DNA from 2 places in the Ruminococcus sp. AM43-6 genome. Region 2 is predicted to be linked to the other one. Evidence: predicted binding sites of a transcription regulator. Region 2 holds the regulator's gene; the other holds the start of a gene.

Region 1 (8,511 bases), on a different contig from region 2:
TTTTTTATAGGGAACAGAAAAACTGCTCCTGCTAGTTTTCCAAGTCTATTATACAACATTCCCTCGTATTTGTCAACTAATTAACAAAGAACCTCCGCTGTTTTTACCTTATTTTTTCTTTGATCTTGGCGGTGGGAGCTGTTCATACATTGCTTCCACAAGTCCTTTGAGATGATCCTTATCATCGGTATTATCCACAAGGTACATTGGCTTTGCACCTTCATAGGGCATCTCTAACGTTATGTCTTTAAGATGATCTTCTGCAGCTTTCACGGACTTCACAAGAAGTCTGTTATCATAAATGCCACCGAATATTCTGTCCTTATAATATAATATATACTCACCAAACATTTTTCTTGCTCGGATATCTTCAAGCTCGCTGAGCTGTTCGAGTATGTATTCAAAATAACTCTCATCAGTTGGCATATTTTCTCCTTAAAGCTTGTCGATAAGCATAACAGCGCCGAAAATCCCCAGCAGCACGCCGATAGCTATCGCCGCATAACCGAACGGTGTCTTTTCCTCTTTCTGCTCTGCTTCCTTTTCTTCCTCGGTGACTTCCACCTTTGATTTTTCGTCGTCAAGATAAAACTCCTGCGGATTCTCAGGATTATACTTTATATCGATCATATCCCCTTTATTATAACCGTTGTCTGTAACTATCTGGGTATACTTTTCTCCGTTCACAGTATAACCTATTTTCCATTCAACAAAGACCTGATCTTCACCGCCGCTAAAAGACGGCATTGTTGTTTTTACCTTCTGCAAAGCCTTTGCCTGCATTGGCTCATAATGGTCTTCTTCGGGAATATTCTGTTCTTGATCCGGGAAAAACCGATAGCCTTTAAGCGCCTTGATACCGAAATATATCAGCCCTATTCCTGTAAGGAACAGAATTATCCCTCCGATTCCCTGCCAGCCAAGGTTAACGCCTGCCAAAACACTGACCTTGAAATTTTCAGCTAAAAGCATTAATTCGTTCATTCCGTCACCTCGTTTCTTTCAGAGGAATCGGGCGAGATAATGACAATATGTCCGCTTTCCGACCCGCTGTCCTCGAAGGTTTTCATATTAAAAGTATGTATGAAAGTCATTATAGAGATTACAGCAAACACCGCTGCAAAAGCTCCGAAAAAAATTCTCATGCTTATCCCGTAAACAAATTCGCCGCGGCATTCATTTTCAATTTCGGCGATACCGTCTGCATAATCCGAAAGGTAAAAATCGTCGGGATCATTCTCACCATAACATATATTTACATAGCCGTCGTTAAGAATGTTTTCGATAAATTTGCGGTAAACTATGCCGCTTTGATCTGTATATTCGATTTCAAGCTGGTTTACATAGGAAGTATACGCTCCCCTGCTTTCGGAAAAATCCTCATATTCGGATCTGCTTTCCCCTACTACCTTAGCAAACGTTTTAACATATTTACTGCAATCATCGGAACTTTCTGAATTTCCGTAACGCTTACAGCCGATCTTTACAAATCCAACTGCCGCCAGTGCCGACGCAACAGCCAATATACAGGCAAAAACAAATGCCGCAGTAATACTGCTTTGTGAATAGTATACTGTCAAAACCAAAGGTTCACGGTAAATCATTGATACCCCCATAATTAAAAAGGGGCAGGCAAATGACTGCCTGCCCCAGCTTTTAAGTCGAGCAAATATATAAATTACTTGTCGGCAATAACGTCGATACCCGGAAGAACCTTGCCCTCGAGGTATTCAAGTGAAGCTCCGCCGCCTGTTGAGATGTGTGACATCTTGTCAGCGAAACCGAGCTGGATAACTGCTGCTGCTGAGTCGCCGCCGCCGATGATAGTTGTAGCGTCTGTTTCAGCAAGTGCCTTTGCAACTGCGATAGTACCCTTTGCAAGTGTTGGGTTCTCGAACACGCCCATAGGACCGTTCCAAACAACTGTCTTTGCAGACTTAACAGCCTCGCCGAAGAGAGCCTGTGTCTTTGTGCCGATATCAAGGCCTTCCTTGTCAGCTGGGATCTTATCAGAATCAACAACTTCTACGTCGATAGGAGCGTCGATTGGATCAGGGAAACCTGCTGCAACTGTTGTGTCGATAGGGAGAAGAAGCTTCTTGCCGAGCTTTTCAGCCTTTGCCATCATTTCCTTGCAGTAGTCGATCTTTGTATCGTCAACGAGGGAAAGACCAACTTCCTTGCCCTGTGCCTTAAGGAATGTATATGCCATACCGCCGCCGATGATAAGTGTATCGCACTTCTCAAGGAGGTTTGAGATAACGTTGAGCTTATCTGCTACCTTTGCGCCGCCGAGAATAGCAACGAATGGTCTAACAGGTGTTTCAACTGCATTTCCGAGATAGTTGATCTCTTTCTGCATGAGGTAACCAACTGCTGTTTCCTTAACGAACTTTGTAACGCCTGCTGTAGAAGCATGAGCTCTGTGAGCTGAACCGAAAGCGTCCATTACGAATACTTCGTCGTCAACGAGGTCAGCAAGTTCCTTAGCGAAAGCTTCGCCGTTCTTTGTTTCCTCTGCGCCTCTGAATCTTGTGTTCTCAAGAACAACGATATCTCCGTCAGCCATTTCAGCAACTGCCTTCTTAGCGTTGTCGCCAACAACTGTATCGTCAGCAGCGAATGTTACCTTTGTTTCAGGAAGAAGCTCTGCAAGTCTTGCAGCAGCAGGAGCAAGTGAGAACTTAGCCTCTGGGCCGTTCTTTGGCTTGCCAAGGTGTGAACACAGAACTACCTTGCCGCCGTCAGCTACCAGCTTCTTGATAGTTGGGAGAGCAGCTGTTATTCTGTTATCGTTTGTAATAACGCCGTCCTTAAGAGGAACGTTAAAGTCAACTCTTACGAGTACCTTTTTGCCCTTTACATTAATGTCATCAACAGTAACTTTGTTTAAACCTGCCATTTTAAAGACACCTCTCAATTTAATTTTTTTTAATTCACGTTGTTAAAAAACTAACAACCTTACCTTTATTATATAACATACCGCCATAAAAATCAAGTATTTTTTTATAATTTTTACCCTGATTTTATAACTTTAGGCTTTTAAAGTGCGTCCACCTTTATCTCTCCGTTGTCAGCAGATATTGCCACGGCGGACACCGCTCCCTCGCCCTTGTCTATAAGCAGTTCGGCTATCTTATCCTCCACCTCGTTTCTTATGACACGGCGGATATCTCTTGCACCAAGCTTCTGACCGTATGCCTTATGTGCAATAGCTTTCAGAGCTTCATCTGTATATCTCAGGCTGATATGTTTCTCCTCCAGCGGCGACTTCATCTCGTCCAGCATAAGACCTGCTATGCCCGCGAAATTCTCCTCTGTGAGCGGATTGAACACAACTATCTCGTCTATTCTTCCAAGAAACTCAGGACGCAGGAACTCTCTCAGTGCTTTCATTGCCTTATCCTTGGCGATATCACTGTCGGTCTTATTGAAGCCCACACCTGTATCTCTATCAGTCGAACCTGCGTTTGATGTCATGACGATAACTGTGTTCTCAAATGAAACGCTTCTGCCCTGTGAATCGTTGATACGTCCCTCGTCAAGTATCTGGAGAAGTATGTTCATAACGTCAGGGTGAGCCTTTTCTATCTCGTCAAAAAGTACCACTGAATATGGTCTGCGGCGCACTTTTTCGGTAAGCTGACCTGCTTCATCAAAGCCTACATATCCCGGAGGTGAGCCGATAAGCTTTGATACTGAGTGCTTCTCCATATACTCGGTCATGTCAACTCTGATAAGCGGCTCGGTGGCGTCAAAAAGCTCTTCTCCAAGGACTTTCACCAGCTCTGTTTTTCCAACGCCTGTTGGGCCGACGAAAATAAACGAAGCCGGTCTGCGGCGTTTAGAAAGTTGAACTCTTGTACGCTTTATTGCCTTTGCGACCTTATCCACTGCCTCGTCCTGACCGATAACACGCTTTGAAAGGGCTTCTTTCAGATGCTTTATCTTATCATACTCGGTCTGAGCTATCTTATTTGCAGGGATACCTGTCCAAAGCTCTATTACCTTTGATATATCTTCCTCTGTGACCTGAACGTTTTTAAGAGTTTCTTCCACCTCTTTGAGTCTGTTCTGGATCCTGAGTATCTCGCCCTTTTCCTTTGCGATTATCTCATAGTCAGGGTCTGACTTCTGTTCGTAATCCTCAACGAGCTTTTCATGCTTTTTAAGCTCCTCGTTAAGTGCGTCGAACTCCTCTATTTCAGGTGTTCTGATACTTGTGCAGGCGCAGGCTTCGTCAAGAAGATCTATCGCCTTGTCAGGGAGAAATCTGTCGTTGATATATCTTTCAGAAAGCACTGCACACTCTCTGAGCATATCGTCTGATATCTTTACTCTATGGAAATTCTCATAATACTGCTTTATGCCTTTGAGGACTGTGATTGTGTCCTCAACTGTCGGCTCGGAAACTGTTACAGGCTGGAAACGTCTTTCAAGTGCAGAGTCCTTTTCGATATACTTTCTGTACTCCTTGAAAGTCGTTGCACCTATTACCTGTATCTCGCCTCTTGAAAGGGACGGTTTCAGGATATTAGCTGCGTTCATCGTTCCCTCATTGTCGCCTGTGCCAACAAGGGTATGCACCTCGTCTATAAAGAGAATAACATTACCCTGCTCTTTGACCTCTTCCACAAGACCTTTGCAGCGGCTCTCGAACTGTCCTCTGAACTGAGTGCCTGCAACAAGTGCGGTAAGGTCGAGGAGGTAAAGCTCCTTATCCTTGATATGGAACGGCACATCTCCGCCAACTATCCTCTGTGCGATACCCTCGGCAATGGCTGTTTTACCAACGCCAGGTTCGCCTATAAGGCATGGATTGTTCTTCTGACGTCTTGACAGGATATGGATAACTCTTGATATTTCCTTATCTCTGCCCACAACGTTATCAAGCTTGCCCTCTCTTGCTTTCTGAGTAAGATTTGTGCAATAGTTATTGAGAAATTTAAGTTTTTTCTTTTTATCCTTTGGCTTGTTCTCTCCGCCCTCATCGGTGGCTTTAGGCATACCTCCTGCGAGGTTGCTGAAAAGATTGGCTGCGTCACCGCCGAAAAGATTGCTCAGGAAGTTCGTTCCGCCTGGCTCAAAATCGTCCCCGTCGGAAGCCTCCATAAGCTGATTTGACATTGCTTCAAGGTCATCGTCTGAGATGCCCATTGCTTTCATATAATCGTCCACCTGCGAAATGCCAAGCTCCTTAGCACAAACAAGGCAAAGTCCCTCGTTCTTCTTGTGCTGAGGGTCCTTGGCGTTCATCTGTGAGATGAACACCACAGCAGGACGCTTTTTACATCTTGAACACATTAACATTTTTATTTGCTCCTTTCCTTACTGATACACCTTTCGGTGATCATTTATACAGAATATCAAAGAAGTAACTGAACAGATAGGTATTTTCAAAAACAGCGCTGTTGAACTTGGGAAGCTTGTTCTCGGTGGCATTTATCACAGTGCAGACCATAAAGGCTACCAACACCAGATACAGGCCGCCTTTGCAAAGACCAAGCGCCATGCCTGCGAAACGGTTTGCCGCTGTCAGACCTGCCATTCGGGTGAAAACTCCCGACAGACGCAGGATAAGCCTTATGACTATCTCCATAAGCACATACATCGTCATGAACACGCAAAGCCTTATAAAAGTCAGAGCGATCGGTCGGAAAATGTTCTTTTCCAGATATTCAGCACCAGTTCTGCCACCCTCAGAGAGAGCCTTTACGGCTTCGTCTATCTGCTCGGCAGTGAATTTCACCGCTTTCGACAAACTTTTTCCAAGCTTATTGCCCTCCAGCTTTTCGCTGAGCTTTTGGGGCATAACGCTGTGTATATACTCTGAAAGCTCCTCGCCCTTTTGCTGAGCAGTATCAAGGTCTGTTCCCTTTGAAACAAGCAGCTTTTCGGTATTCTCCGCAAGAGTGCCTGCCCCTGACAGGACGTTTTTTATCTCCTCGTCTGAAAGGTCGATATCAACGCCCTCGTTTTTCAGTTCATTGCTCACAAGCTTTGAAAGATCCGTCTGTTCAGCAGCTTTTTCAAGGCTTGTTATAAGCTGTGTTTTGAAATATTTGTTATATACATTTTCAGCCGACATATTGGCTATAAGAAAAGCCACAAGAACGGCTGCCACTGTTCCGAGCATTGTGATGACATATCTCACAAAGCCCTTACAGTATCCTGTCAGAGCGGTCACGATAAGGATCATTATAACTGCTCCGTCAAAAAAATATGCCATATTTTCCTGCCTTTCGTCAGGTCTCGAAAGCTATTTTGTTTATCTCATGCAGACCCAGGAAATAAACGCTGTCGTTGAGGTAAACAAAGTCAAGATACTCAGAGGACACTGCCGCTGTTGCAAGTAGATTTCCTGCACTGTCATAGGCTTCTATATTATCCTCGCCGAGTAGGATCACCTTCTTGTTCTCTGCGGTCATTTTCTTAGGCTTGCCGCTTTGAGTATAAACAACGCTGTCAGGCTTATCTCCGTCAGAGTCCGAACGGAACACCGCAAGAGTTCCTGTTTTACGCTGTATGCCGTCGAATGCTACTGCTGCAGTGGTATCTGTCAGGGCATAGTCTGAAAGCTCCTCAGGATATTCATACTGCATAAGTATTTTACCATTGCTGTCAAGCTTGTAGAAGCAGGTATCGCCCACTACCCAATAATCGCCGTTATCGTTTCGCTGAACGGCAACTGCGAGAGTTTCAAGCTGTTCGCTCTTCATCTTCTCCTCTGTGCTGTCAAAGGTCACATAATAGATGGCCGAGCGTAACGCTCCGCTACTGCTGGAAAATGTTGAGATACAACAGCCGCTTCCGTCCTTATCAAAGCTTATATCAAGTATTCTTCGTGAGCTTGACCACTGATATATCTCTGCTCCTGAGGAGTCATAAACTGTCAGCACTGCGGCATATTTCTCAGTCTGGGTGACCACTGCAACTGTGCTGTCAGGGGCTATCTCCGCCAAAAGTATAGACTGGTCTATATCCTTTGAGAGCAGCTCGCCCTTTTTATTCAGCACTCTGAAAGAATTTCCACCGTTATCGTAAACAAGCACACGCTTTCCGGATGTTCTTACAACAGGGTTTGCAAAGTTGTGAGAATTATCCGATATCTTATTGCCAGACTCGTCATAAAAAGCAATGTTCCTGTCGTCAACTCGAACTATACCGTCGGAAAGCTGTTTTATAACATTTACTGAGCTTTCATCAAAGGTCAGCGGGAAATTTCCGCTTTGCTTTTTGCCGTCGTTTACTATAGTGGCATGAGGTCTGTCCAAAATGCCCTCAAGCTTCGGCACCCACACTCCTCTTGAAGCGTAAACGCCAACTCCGAAAGCGACCACCACTGCTATGGCGGCTATCTTTTTATAGAGCTTTTTGTTTTTCTCTTTCTTTCTTGCCGCTCTTATATCGGTGACGTTGGATATTTCCTCGTCAGACCTCTCTGCTTTCTCGGCTTTCTCAGCCTTTTTCTCTTTTCTGCTTTTATGCTCGGATTTTTCCTCTTTGCTTTCTGAAGCCTGCTCTTTATTTTCACCGCCTGATACTGTTATCTTGCTTTCATCAGCTTTTTCAGGCTTTTCCTCCTCGGCTTTATCCTCAGTGTTCGTCAGCTCTATTCTGCTTCGTGACTCCTCGGCTTCTTCCGCTTCTTTTCGGAGCTGTTCTTCCTGCTCACGTTCCGCCGCTTTCTGAGCCGCCTTTTTCTGACGCTTTATCTCTCTGAAAGTAACGTTCGGCATAGGCTCTTCTGCACCGTGAAACTCGTCACGCTGAACAAAATCCGTCTGCTTGGTTATTCTTATTGTTTTTTCTTCTTTGGTAGGCGGATTTTTCTTTCTCCGCCTGCTCTTTGATCTTTTATCATTCACCTTGTTCAGATCCTTTATCTTTATCATAATACACTTCGTTAAGATACAATCCCTGCGGCGGAACGGTCTTTCCGCCTCTTGTTCTGTCCTTTGACGCAAGTATATCGGGTATTTGAGTTTCTCCTATCTTGCCCTCATTTATAAAAATAAGCGTGCCTACCATTATCCTTACCATATTGTACAGAAAGCCGTCTCCCGAAACTGTGAATATCACAAGCTCGCCCTCACGTCTTACATGGAAAGAGAATATAGTCCTAACTGTATTCTCCTTTGTGCAATCGGTGGAACACATGGCTTTGAAATCATGCGTTCCCACAAAATCCTGTGCCGCCTTATCAAGCTTTTTCTCGTCTATGGGGAACCAACTGCGGTAGGCTGTATCTTTATAAAAGGGATTTTTTATCTCGCTGTTATGTATAATATACTCATACTCCTTGCCGCTGCACATATATCTTGCGTGAAAATCAAGGGGGACTTTTTCGCACTCCAGCACTGAGATATCGTCCGGCAGCTTTGAATTAAGTCCGAAAACTATCCCACGGCAGGTTATTGTGGACTCTATAAGAAAGCTTGCACAAAATCTTCTTGCGTGTACTCCTGCGTCTGTTCGTGAGCAGCCGTTCACTGTGACTGTCTGTCCCGT
Region 2 (8,511 bases):
GTCATATGCATCTGGCAGATACTTAAAGATAAGTTTCATAGCTCTCAGTGCAAGACCGTCAGTGTAATCTGTAGCCATTACAGATGCATAAGCCTCAAGAGCGTGTGTCAGAGCGTCGATACCTGATGCAGAAGTCAGACCTCTTGGAGCAGACATCATCATATCTGTATCAACGATAGCCATGTTAGGCATGAGCTGATAGTCAGCCAGAGGATACTTAGTACCTGTCTTTTCGTCAGTGATAACTGCGAAAGGTGTTACCTCAGAACCTGTACCAGAAGATGTTGGGATAGCAATGAAGTATGCCTTCTCACCCATCTTAGGGAATGTGTAAACTCTCTTACGGATATCGATATATCTCATAGCCATATCGAAGAAGTCAGCGTCTGGATGCTCGTAAAGAACCCACATGATCTTACCAGCGTCCATTGCAGAACCACCGCCGATAGCGATAATTGTGTCAGGCTCGAAAGCTCTCAACTGTGCAACACCCTCAAGTGCGCAAGCAAGTGTTGGGTCTGGAGCAACATCGAAGAATGTTTCGTGGAGAATACCCATTTCATCGAGTTTATCTGTGATAGCCTTTGTATAACCATTCTTATAAAGGAACTGGTCTGTTACGATGAATGCCTTTTTCTTGCCCATAACAGTCTTCAACTCGTCAAGAGCAACAGGGAGACAACCCTTCTTGAAGTATACCTTTTCAGGTGCTCTGAACCAAAGCATATTCTCTCTCCTCTCAACGACTGTCTTAATGTTCAGCAGGTGCTTAACGCCAACGTTCTCAGAAACTGAGTTGCCGCCCCATGAGCCGCAGCCGAGTGTGAGGGAAGGAGCAAAGTCAAAGTTGTAGAGGTCACCGATACCGCCGAGTGAAGAAGGTGTGTTTACGATAAGACGGCAAGTCTTCATTCTTGCAGCGAACTTATTGAGCTTTTCTCTCTCGTTTATGTTATCTACCCAAAGTACTGAAGTATGACCAAGACCACCGTTGTTTACGAGAAGTGCCTCTGCGATGTCAAGAGCGTCGTCAAAGTTCTTTGACTTGTACATACCAAGGATAGTTGTGAGCTTTTCGTGACCGAAAGCCTCTTCTGGAGCTGTGCTTGTAGCCTCGCCGATGAGTACCTTTGTATCCTCTGGAACTTCAAAACCAGCCATTTTAGCGATAGTTACAGGACGCTGACCAACGATCTTAGCATTAAGAGCACCGTTGATGAGCATTGTCTTTCTGATCTTGTCAGCCTCTTCATCATTAAGGAAGTAGCAACCTCTCTTGATGAATTCCTTCTTAACATCGTTGTAAACTGTCTTATCAGCGATAACTGTCTGCTCTGTAGCACAGATCATACCGTTATCAAATGTCTTAGAATGAATGATAGAGTTTACAGCGTTTACGATATCAGCAGAAGAATCAATAATAGCTGATGCGTTACCGGCACCAACACCGAGAGCTGGTGTACCAGATGAGTAAGCAGCCTTTACCATTCCAGGACCGCCTGTAGCGAGGATTGTGTCAGACTCTCTCATGATCATGTTTGTGAGTTCAAGAGAAGGAACATCGATCCAACCGATGATACCCTTTGGAGCACCTGCTGCAACAGCTGCATCATAAACGATCTTAGCAGCAGCGATAGTTGACTTCTTTGCTCTTGGGTGTGGTGAGATTATGATACCATTTCTTGTCTTAAGACAGATAAGTGTCTTGAATATAGCAGTAGAAGTTGGGTTTGTTGTTGGGATAACAGCAGCGATAAGACCGATAGGCTCGTAAATTCTCATTGTGCCGTAAGCCTTATTTTCCTCAAAAACACCACAAGTCTGAACATTCTTGTACTTATTGTAGATGTGCTCAGCAGCATAGTTGTTCTTGATAACCTTGTCTTCCACGATACCCATGCCTGTTTCCTCAACAGCCATCTTTGCAAGTGGGATTCTTGCCTTGTTAGCAGCGATAGCAGCAGCCTTGAAGATCTTGTCTACCTGCTCCTGTGTGTAGGTAGCGAAGATTGCCTGCGCAGCTCTTACTTCAGCGATCTTAGCAGTCAGAGCTTCCTCTGTATCGACGATGCCGACTGTTTTAGCTTCACTCTTTGCCATAAAATAAACCTCCAATAAATTAATTATTGTTTTTACTCTTGATAACCCCCGCTCGGGTTTTATCTTAGTTATATTATATACGATTGTTATTTTTTTGTCAATCTTATAAAGTTACAGCTTTTTTGATATTTTACGTCACTTTATTATGCAATATACATAAATATTGAACATTGTTTTATGATAGATTAACAATTCATGACCGTCAAACTGCACAATTAAAATCAGATTGATAAAAATTTATCATATATGCTGCCTGGAAAGAGATTAATAAATATAAGATAAAAACTAAACAAAAATAAAACAGTTGTGAAAATAACGAAAAAGTGCTTGACATTTAGAAAATCTGTAGTATAATATAGACATAACAGAGATACATAGAAAGCACGGAGATGTAAAGGTAATTTTACACAATAAGGCTGTTGAAAAATCAATGTATACTCTGAAACTCGACTTAATACCATATTTTAAAATAAAAGGAGATATGACTTATGAAACTTGATAACTTTGTAGCATCCAGCGACATCTATGATGTTTATGAATCTGATGGAATGGCAGTCAGGATCTATAAGAAGCCTGAATACAAGGAAAAGTGTCTGTATGCGGCTCTTACACACGCAAGAGTTGAAACAACACTTGGCAATTCCTTTATAAAAATGCCTGTTCTTCACGAGGTTTCCGTTATCGACGGCAAATGGGCTATTACAATGGACTTTATAAAAGGTAAGACTCTTCAGCAGCTTATGGACGAAAATCCAGACAAGAAAGACACATATCTTAACCAGTTTATCGACATTCAGTGCGAGATACACGCTCAGTATATGCCACTTCTTTCAAAGCTGAAAGATAAGATGGCAAGACAGATCAAGACTCTTGGTCAGATCGACGAGATAAAGAAGTATGAGCTTCTCACAAGACTTGATTCAATGCCAAAGCACATCAAGCTTTGCCATGGTAACTTTGAGCCAAAGAACGTTATCATCAATGACGAAGGTACTTATGTTATCAATTGGGGTTCTGCTAGACAAGGCAATGCTTCTGCTGACGTTGCAAGAACATACCTGCTGTTCTGCCTTAACAATCCTGATCTTGCTGAGGCTTATCTTGATAAGTATTGCGTAAAGAGCGGAACATCTAAGCAGTATGTACAGGCTTGGTTGCCGATCGTTGCAGCAGCACAGCTCATTAAGGGCAAACCAGAGGAGAAGGATCTGCTCATGAAGTGGATCGACGTTGTAGATTACGATTAGTCTTTTTGTCAGGTTGTAACAAATTTGTAACCTCTTATTGTGCAAATAGCTAAAAAATGATTTATCCCGATTATGAGTTTCGTCATAATCGGGATATTTTGTTACAATTCTTTATAATCTCTTTACAGAGTAATTTTCATGTGATATAATGTGAAACTGTTGAAATATGACATAATGATTTAGGACTACAGAGGTTATTCGGAGGATCAATATGAAAAAGCTAATGATAGCTGTTGCTATAGTTTGCACTATGTTTGCTTTCCCGGCTTGTGGAAAAAATGCCGATAATAAAACAGAAAATAATGTTAATCTTACAAATAATGACGTAACGACAGCTCAGACAGAGGTTTCTGATGAAGTGCCAGACGAAACTACTTCACTCCCTGACAGAAGCACTCTTGAAAAGATACCAGATGAGGCTGTTGATTCGTTTAATCAGGTCGTAGATGTCTGCAAGGAGATATACCCTTTGGCTGAAAAAACAAAAAGGCTTTATGGCTATACAGGCACTAAGACTGTGAACAAAAAGAATTGTTACATTTTTGTTATATATGATAAAAATGACGATGTGTTGACAAAGGTGGCAACTGTCGCTGCCGAGGTCGCATCAGATAAGCTTTACGTTCTTGATGATGAAACAGGAAGTGCTGAAAAAATCAATACCGAGGATGTTAAAACTCAATCTACAGAGTCATGGGCAGATCAAGTAACTGAGTCTTTTGCTGAATACTATCAGAGCAAAGAGGTTAACGACCATCTTGCTGCAGTTGTTGAAACAGCCGCGGTTAAAACAGTTCGCTAATACTTTATATAAAAAAATCACACCAGAGAATTTTCTGGTGTGATTTTTTTATTCGATCTCTTCGCTGTTGTCAGCATCAGTGCTTGTGATGATATTTGTTGCATATGTAAGTGTAAGCAGGCTGTCACCCAAATGGACATTTTCCACAACTATGTTTTCATAGTCGATGCTAAGATCATAATGTGAAAAATTCCAGAACGCTTTCAGACCAAGATTAACAAGTTGGTCTGCAATAGCCTGAGTGTTTGCTTTCGGTATACAAAGCACAGCTACAACAGGGGAGTTTGCTTCGCAAAAGCTTTCTATATCATTAGTGTGACGAATCGGTATGTTTCCTACTACTTCGCCGGTGAGCTTAGGGTTTATATCAAATATGCCTATGAGATTACAACCCCTTGTTTCAAAGTTAATATGTGTGGCGATAGCTTTACCGAGGTTTCCTGCACCGATAAGTATGGTCTTGAAATGCTTGTCTACTCCGAGTATCTTGCCTATTTCCATTCTAAGCTCGTCAACGTGATAGCCATATCCCTGCTGACCAAATCCGCCAAAGCAGTTAAGGTCTTGCCTTATTTGTGAAGCCGTGAGCTTCATTCTCTCAGAAAGCTCCCTTGAAGATATTCTTTCAAGTCCCTCTTTTTGAAGCTCACCTAAAAATCTATAATAACGTGGCAGTCGTTTTATTACTGATGCGGATATCGAACCGTCTTTAGACATATATTTACACTTTCCTTTACTAATAAACATGATTGATAAATAAATAACAATATCACATAATATAATAGCACTAATCTTTTCTTTTGTCAAGGACTTGTAAACTCTATGCGGTCTTAAAAAAGCAGCCTCGTTTTACAGAAGCTGCCTTATGTACATTAATTTTATTCTAGATCTTTTTTCTTTACAGAAGCAACACAGAAGTCGATGCGTTCTTCATCATCTTCTTCATTTCCTGAACCTGTGAGAGGAACTCCTTTTGTTGGATCGATCCCGTCAACGGCTGTAACAAGTCCTGTACCCTCGCCAATAGAAGCACCCGGTACTCTGAACTTTGTAATGTCGATAGGCTCGATAGAGGTTTCAACAGGCTTTTCAAGCTGTGGTATCCACTCGTATGGTACACGATAAGCTCTGTAGATCATGTTGCTTTTGAATGTTCCAGCAAAATTCTTGAAATAAGGGTTTACAAATTCCCAAACTATTTCATGGTCAGGTGTGACCTCAAGAAGATGTCCATCTGAACCTTCCGTAATAAGAGTGTTTCCGTTCGGAAGTCGCTGTGCAGAGCTGATGTATGAGCTATAGAACTTAGAAGCGTCAGTAAAAAGCAGATTTCCTGCTTCAAGGGGAGTGTACTGCCATGTTATTTCAAGTGTAACAGGATTGAATTGAAGTACTCTTGAGTAATCTCTGTGTGCATTGTTCACGCCTGTGAGGGAAGCAGGGTTAGGTGTGCCGTAGCCACCTTCGCCACCGTTATCGAATACCAACAGGTCGCCCTCTCCAGGAAGTCCCTTTGGTATCATGTGCAGGTGGTGCTGACCAATTATCCAGCCAAGCTTCTTTGTGGCTTCGCTTTCGTTGAAGTTAGGGCCTACACGCCATACTATCTTACCTGTTGATTTCTCGATAATTCCGAGTATGTTTGAGTTTCTTGCGTCAAATATGATATTGTCTGGGTGGAAGCGTTTGTCGCCTGCGTCATACCACTTATTTTCGCCAAGGGTAGAGAAGTTGTTTATGTGCATCCAATCTCCACCTGCCTCACCGTGAAGACCGGGGTTTCTGAACAATGCGTTCTTTGCGGCCTCATCAAAGCCAAGCTCATCAAAGTGATCGCTTGCACGCCAGCTCCAAATTATATTGCCTTCCCAATCCACTTCGATGATCTTATCGTCGATAAGTCTTTTGTCTGAAATATCGTGGTTGTAGAGGTTCTCGTGAGTAAGGATAAGTGTATTGCCACTGTCTGTCTTTGGCTCGCCATTTGGATAATAGTAACCCACAGTGCTGCCCTCACGCTGAAAATCATGGTGCTGTCTAGCCATATAGACCGGTTCCTTACCCGGGTCGGCAACAAGTTCAGTTTTGTCGAATTTCCATACGATATGACCGTCCCAGTCTACCTGAACAAGATCAAGTTGATCCTGATATGCATATTTACCTCCTCTTGCTCCTGTTGTGCCCATTACATATCCGCCTGGGAGTATTTTGTTAGGAAATCCTCCAAGCCCAGCCCAAAGCTTTACTTCATTGCCATTCATATCTATGAGCAGAGCACCTTTAGCGGACGGGAAGATCGTATAGCCGCTGTAGGCTTTTTCTTTGTTGTATATTGTAACTCCTGTTGGATAAATGCTTGGATAACCCATGTCTGATTCCTCCTTGTTTATTTGTCTGCTTTTGTCAGGTCTGCCGTAACGTTATATGGAAATGCTTTTTTTGCTGAGTCTGGATAATAAAATTTCCTTATGTTGTAATTGTTTGAATATTTACCATTCTCATACGCCCACTTATTTATTTCATCAAGATGAGATGCAGCTTCCTCAGAAAGTCCCAGTTTAATACTGTACTGTTCCCAGTTTGTTTTGAAATCATCTGGTTCGATTCCATATTTCTTTGATATTTTTTCAGCCGACTCATCTAAGTTGTCATTTATGTATTTAACGCTTTCATCAAGTGCTTTAAGATAGTTCGTAAGAGTTTCAGTATTGTTCTTTGCAAAGTCGCTTGATGTTATAAGATAAGCAGATACGTTTATCCCTATATCTTTTGCGGATGCGACCTGAGTCCAGCCCTCTGCTTCATATTTTTTTATAGCTGAGCCTGTAACGATAGCGGCTGATGCCTCACCGTTATGTGCAACTGCTATCTGAGTTGATATGGAATCTGTGTTTACGTTTTTCTGCTTTGACGGGTCAAGTCCTAAATAAGTCTGAGCCTGCCAGTTGAAGTATTCTGAAACTGTTCCAATAGAAGTTATCCATCCTTCACTTTCATCTAAAGCATCAAGATCATCTTTGTATTTTGGTGCAACAAAAAGACCGCCGTTATATGAAACGCTAGAACTTAGATCTGAAAAAATCACAAGATTAGTGTTATCGAGAGTATTTCCAATTCTGTTTACAGCAGCAAAATCTGCAAGAAGTCCTGTATCTGCTGTGCCTGTTGCAATAGCGTCAACTGTGTTAATGCCGGCAGCGTATTCTGATGTTTCGAGAGATATACCGTATTTCTCAAATATTCCTTGCTCCATACCGATATAGTCGGCATACTGATCTGGCTGACCTGTCATGTTCGCAACTCTCAAAACGCTAAGCTCTTTACCGTCTTTGGTAACCTTCTTTGCGGTTTTTCCGCTTGATGAACTACCGCATGATGCAAGAAGAGTTGCAGTCAATGCTGTCGATGCTAATATTGCGATTATCTTTTTTATGTTCATTTTTAAATCTCTCCTGTTAAATTAATTATTTTACGTCAAAGTGTTTAAGTTTTTTCTTGCCAATAAACTGTAGGAGCCTGTCAGCAGCAAAGCCAATCACAGCAAGTGTGACGATTCCTGCAAAAGCCCAGCTTGTTTTGTAATAAAGCTTCGAGCTGTTTATAAGATAACCAAGGCCATCACTGCCGACCAGCATTTCAGCTGCCACAACACAGATGATAGCTGAGCTAAGTCCTAGTCTTATTCCAGTGTAGATATTAGATACCGCTGATGGTACAACTACTGTGAAAAAAACTCTTGCTTTTTTTGCCCCCATGCAGGAAGCTGCTTCCACGAGCTGCTTATCAGTTGAAGCCACACCCGCTATAGTGTTTACGAACATGGGAAAGAATGATGCGTAGAAAATAAGTGCGACTTTTGATTCTTCGCCTACTCCGAACCACATTAGAAAGAGTGTCGTCAATGCAATAGCAGGCACAAATCTGAAAAAGCTAAGTATAGGTTCAACGAGCCAGCGTACAGGTCTGAAATTTCCTACAATAAGACCCATAGGAACAGCAAAAATTATTGAAAGTAGCCAGCCTTTTATTACTCTTCCGACGCTTGCAACAATGTCACTCCAAAGAGTTCCGTCTTTGATAAGTTCCTTCATGCTGTCGATCGTTTCCTTTGGGCTTGGAAGAAAATATTCATCATATTTCAAAGATCCTATTCCCCAAAGGGCAATTATTGCTACCCATGATATGATGCCACATTTTAGTATCTTCTGTATAGCAGAGGACTTTGTTTTATTATTTTCCATCTTTAATGTCCTCCTTATTAAATATAGTACAGCTCTGAGTCATCAAGAGCTTTGTTTACGAGAATATTTGTCGTGTTTTCATCAATAGTGTAAAGCTTCTTGATAAGTACTTTTACCTTAT

What was found. Region 2 encodes Rex, which represses fermentation and respiration genes when NADH is low (regulators of the CRP and FNR family bind a similar motif). Its sites were predicted from a motif close to ATTGTTAANNNNTTAACAAT; they were not measured.
Region 1: DW938_RS11765 (phosphoglycerate kinase) is a predicted target of Rex. The motif match lies at 2,941-2,960, and genes of this name have one in related genera.

Annotation. Positions count from the first base shown of each region.
Region 1 is NZ_QTXU01000025.1:7,689-16,199, forward strand. Features, by position in the region: gene DW938_RS11750 (TfoX/Sxy family protein) at 109-426, opposite strand; gene DW938_RS11755 (hypothetical protein) at 436-984, opposite strand; gene DW938_RS11760 (hypothetical protein) at 981-1,604, opposite strand; gene DW938_RS11765 (phosphoglycerate kinase) at 1,679-2,902, opposite strand; gene DW938_RS11770 (ATP-dependent Clp protease ATP-binding subunit) at 3,043-5,310, opposite strand; gene DW938_RS11775 (CvpA family protein) at 5,351-6,229, opposite strand; gene DW938_RS11780 (DUF5711 family protein) at 6,246-7,895, opposite strand; gene truA (tRNA pseudouridine(38-40) synthase TruA) at 7,861-8,511, opposite strand, start outside.
Region 2 is NZ_QTXU01000008.1:3,924-12,434, reverse strand. Features, by position in the region: gene adhE (bifunctional acetaldehyde-CoA/alcohol dehydrogenase) at 1-2,100, opposite strand, end outside; gene DW938_RS06335 (phosphotransferase) at 2,589-3,347, shown strand; gene DW938_RS06330 (hypothetical protein) at 3,559-4,149, shown strand; gene DW938_RS06325 (redox-sensing transcriptional repressor Rex) at 4,198-4,866, opposite strand; gene DW938_RS06320 (aryl-sulfate sulfotransferase) at 5,028-6,518, opposite strand; gene DW938_RS06315 (ABC transporter substrate-binding protein) at 6,536-7,588, opposite strand; gene DW938_RS06310 (ABC transporter permease) at 7,614-8,390, opposite strand; gene DW938_RS06305 (ABC transporter ATP-binding protein) at 8,408-8,511, opposite strand, start outside.